One region of the Anoxybacillus sp. PDR2 genome, then DNA from elsewhere that is predicted to be linked to it. Evidence: riboswitches for the same ligand, from Rfam matches in the RefSeq annotation. Region 1 holds a riboswitch; the other holds the start of a gene.
What was found. A riboswitch is a leader RNA that binds a small molecule or an ion and turns the genes downstream of it on or off. The one in region 1 is predicted to bind cobalamin.
Positions count from the first base shown of each region.

Region 2: it holds a riboswitch for cobalamin, as region 1 does, so the genes downstream of both, GRQ40_RS08220 ((2Fe-2S) ferredoxin domain-containing protein) here and GRQ40_RS02845 (hypothetical protein) in region 1, are expected to answer to the same signal.

Region 1 is NZ_CP047158.1:604,544-606,746, reverse strand. It holds cobalamin riboswitch at 202-382, opposite strand; cobalamin riboswitch at 845-1,050, shown strand; gene GRQ40_RS02845 (hypothetical protein) at 1,237-1,479, shown strand; gene mmgD (citrate synthase) at 1,503-2,203, shown strand, end outside.
Region 2 is NZ_CP047158.1:1,717,388-1,719,590, forward strand. It holds gene rraA (ribonuclease E activity regulator RraA) at 1-439, shown strand, start outside; cobalamin riboswitch at 504-695, shown strand; gene GRQ40_RS08220 ((2Fe-2S) ferredoxin domain-containing protein) at 825-1,214, shown strand; gene GRQ40_RS08225 (energy-coupling factor ABC transporter permease) at 1,211-1,951, shown strand; gene GRQ40_RS08230 (energy-coupling factor ABC transporter substrate-binding protein) at 1,955-2,203, shown strand, end outside.

The DNA.
Region 1 (2,203 bases):
ATGGCTCGGTTTCCCGTTCATCCTTCCAGCTGAGTTGCTCTTCTCCTCACATCTCCCCGCATTCACCGCGATTTGACGTCATGTTTCTTTTTCCGAATAAAAAAAAAGCATTCCTAACGCTCCAACGGAAGCTAGAAATGCCATAAAAAAGGATTAATCCCTTTGTCCATGATGAACACCTCCCTATCCTCCGTAGGTAAAAGCAGTGTTGTCAGAACAGGCAGGTCTCCTGACTTAAGGATCATTGCTTTCCGCTCGCCTTCCCAATCTTTGATCAGTGGCAGTAAAGCGGAAAGCTCCTCTATTACAGTGGCGGGACCGTGCCGGAATCTCACCGGTCTTCCCTTTTCATCCGCAGGGAGCCTTGGACTGGGCCATTTAGTCTTGACTCACCTTTGGAACCTGTTCCCACATTTATTTTCTTGTTCGCCAAGAAAAAAACGCTTCAAACCTCCATTCTAAGCCTGTCATGAAGTATCAGAAAAATTTTACAATAACCCTATCATTCTTCGAAAAAATTGTCAAGGAGATTAAGTCTTCTGATTCATGGCGCAAATCTAATTTCGACAGAAGTCGATCGCTTTTATTAAGATTAACCATTCAAAAAGAGCATTCCAGTTTCAAAGCGTAACAAGTATCAACCAATAAGCTGTAGACCGTGTTGTTCGAATGCTCAACCGTCGAAATCGGAGCATCACCTTCTCATTTTTCATCCTTAAGTTATATCTAGATAACTTTCATGATCGAACACTGTCGGAAGCAGCCCAGGCCACCTGTTAGAAAGTTAAGAATTTTTTTGTTTTCGTCTCAGAAAAAATATGATATAGTGAACTTGAAAATTGAATAACTTTGGTTAGGATCAGGTATCGGTAAGCAAAAGAGCGCTTGACCGGTTTAAAAGGGAAGTTCGGTGCAAATCCGACGCTGTCCCGCAACTGTAAATGGGAGCAACCTGCCAAAACCACTGTTGAATGCTTGACATATCAACGGGAAGGGGCTAGGAAGCGATGAACATAAGCCAGGAGACCTGCCTGATTCGGTCCACACCAAAAACCTACGAGGATAGGGGGTGTTGAGGAAGCGGAAAAAATATATGTTTTTTTGTATATGTTTTTCATAGGGAATCGTATGCGCTTTTTCAGCATCTTCATTTGCGAAGATGCTTTTTTTATTTGCTTCAAGCGCATGTCCATCATTCGAATCGTATTGGAACTTGAGAACGAAAGGACAGACATCATGCACAACACATTCGGAACAAAGCAATATTTTTTGGAAGCGTTTAAGCAAACGGTCATGAACAATTTTACAATACATCCACCCGTTTCTTTAATGGATCTGTACGATCATTATCAATCGGAAATTGCCGTCCGCCTCCCTTTGTCAGAACAGCCATCATGCCGTGCTAATTTGCAGCAAGCATATCAAGAAATACGACAAGAACTTGTTTTCAGCAAGGAGGCGGCAGACGAAAGCAAATGATTTTAAATTAAGGAGGGATCTTTTTGGAATTTCGTCCAGGATTAGAAGAAATCATAGCGGCTGAAACGAAAATTTCATTTCTTGATGTGGAGAATGAAGAAATCGTCATCCGGGGATATGATCTGATCAAGCTTGCAGAAACCAAAACATATACCGAGGCAGCACATCTGCTTATTGAAGGAAAACTACCGTCACAGCCAGAAAAAGAGCGCTTTGAAATGCAGCTTCACACACAAAGAACACTGCCGCAAGAACTGGTGAAAATTTTGAAGCAGCTGCCGCAAACTACCCATCCGATGGATGCACTGCGAACCGGTATTTCCGTTTTAGCCAGCTTTGACCCACATCTCGATGAACGAACAGAAGCGGCTAATAAAGAAAAAGCGATTAAGCTTTTGGCTCAAGTACCTGCCATTATTGCAAGCAGCCATCGCTTGTTGCATAACCAGCCAGTCGTTCCATCGCACCAAGAACTCTCTTACAGCGCCAATTTTCTATATATGCTGACAGGGAAGCAACCAAGCGAGCTGGAAGTGGAAATATTTGACCGTTCGCTCATCGCTTATATTGAGCATGAGCTGCCAAACTCGACATTTACAGCGCGCGTCATTTCCTCCACCCACGCCGATTTGTACGGAGCATTGACAGGGGCTGTGTCATCGTTAAAGGGGCATCTTCATGGAGGAGCCAACGAGGCCGTGATGTATATGCTCAAAGAAGCAGA
Region 2 (2,203 bases), 1.1 Mb from region 1:
GCAAGTGTGCCAATTACCGTTGCATTCTTATGGCGGAAAAACAGAGTTTTCCGGACCGATTGCCACTGTTGAGGTATTCGAGGACAATGTGCTCGTTCGCGAAGCGCTAGAAACCATTCCGGCAGGCACGGTGTTAGTTGTTGATGGAAAAGGTTCGCGAAATTGTGCATTGCTCGGAGATCGTCTGGCACAAATCGCTTGTGAACGAGGACTTGCAGGCGTGATTGTCCATGGTTGCATTCGCGATTCAGCTGAAATTGCGCAAATGCCGCTTGGCGTAATCGCTCTTGGGACATGCCCTGTCAAAAGCAAAAAAGAAGGGAAAGGGGCGCGTGATCGCGTTCTTGAATTCGGGGGCGTACATTGGGAGCCGGGCGCGCATGTGTATGTTGATAGCGATGGAGTTGTTGTCGCTAAAACAAAACTGTTCGAAAAATAAAAATGGTTGACTTTTTTCGAAAATTCATCATATCATTGTGGAGGAACAACTGAATCATTGAATCGTTTGCTAAAGCAAGTAAGGTGCCTTTCTCTATTGGGACAGGCTTAAAAGGGAAGTACGGTGAAAAGCCGTCACGGTACCCGCCACTGTGATGAGGAGCTTCATTGCATCATGTCACTGAAGGAAACTTCGGGAAGGCGCAATGAAGCGATGATTCTAAGTCAGGAGACCTGCCTTATTTGCTCGGCCGGATACCTACGGGATTATAGGTAGACGTGCGGGGGAATGGTATACATATGCATTTGTGATTGGCCGTATGCATTTTTCTGCACCTCTATCGATAGAGGTGCTTTTTTATTTCATCAAAAAGGAGAGGATCGGTGTGACAACGTGGAATTTAACTGGAGTAAAGCATCACGTATTGATCTGTAACGGCGGCAGCTGCATGCGAAAAGGCGGAGAGGAGGTGACAATCGCCATTCGTGATGAAATTGCGCGGCTGGAATTGGACAGCACTGTACACACAACGAGAACGCGCTGCAATGGCCGCTGTAATGATGCGTGCGTAGTAATCGTGTATCCGCAAGGAGTTTGGTACAAGGGGGTGACGCCGGATAAAGGAAGAGAGCTTGTCCAAACACATTTAAAAGATGGTGATCCTTTAAAAGATATCGTCACCTATCAGTATGGAGAAGATGGATTATCGATGTGCCATCCAACAGCTGCGGTTGGCATTACTAAAAAAGCTAGCATCAAGGAGGAGAGGGTATGAAGCAATGGAAGTTTCTGCTGCTGCTATGTGGCCTTGTTGTTTATTTTACTGTCAATAGCGGCACACCAGCCTATGCTATGCATATTATGGAAGGATTTTTGCCGGTGAAATGGGCGCTATTTTGGTGGATTGTTTTTCTGCCGTTTTTCATCGCCGGAGTGCGAGCGCTGATGAAGATCGCAAAGCGCCATCCTGAATTAAAATTGTTGATTGCGCTTTCAGGAGCTTTTACCTTTGTACTTTCGGCGTTAAAAATCCCATCGGTGACAGGCAGCAGCTCCCATCCGACTGGAGTCGGGCTCGGGGCCGTTTTATTTGGTCCGCTAACGATGACGGTGATGGGGAGCATCGTTCTTTTATTCCAAGCGTTACTACTGGCGCATGGGGGATTGACGACATTAGGAGCGAACGCGATGTCCATGGCGGTATGCGGTCCGCTAGTAGCATACGGGGTGTATCGTTTAGGAAAAAGGTATAACATTTCGCAGCGATTTGTCATTTTTTTAGCCGCTTTTCTTTCTGACTTGGCCACATATGTAGTTACATCATGGCAATTGGCGCTTGCTTTTCCCGACACAACAGGAGGAGTAGCAGCTTCATTTCTTAAATTTGCCGGAATTTTTGCGATTACGCAAATACCGCTCGCGATCACCGAAGGGCTGCTGACTGTTGTTGTGTGGAACTTTTTATCTACTTACAGCAGTCGAGAGCTGAATCAACTTCAGAAAGGAGCCTAGCAGATGAAGCGAAATCTATTGCTTATTGTTCTTGCTTTTGTATTAGCTGTCGCTCCCTTGCTATTGGTTCGCAATTCGGATTTTGGCGGTACAGATGATCAAGCGGAAAAAGCGATTCAAACGATCGTCCCGGATTATAAGCCTTGGTTTGAGACGATCTTTTCACCGCCGGGTGGGGAAGTGGAAACATTGTTATTTTCTTTGCAAGCCGCGCTTGGCGCCGGGGTGATTGGCTATATTATCGGCGTTTAT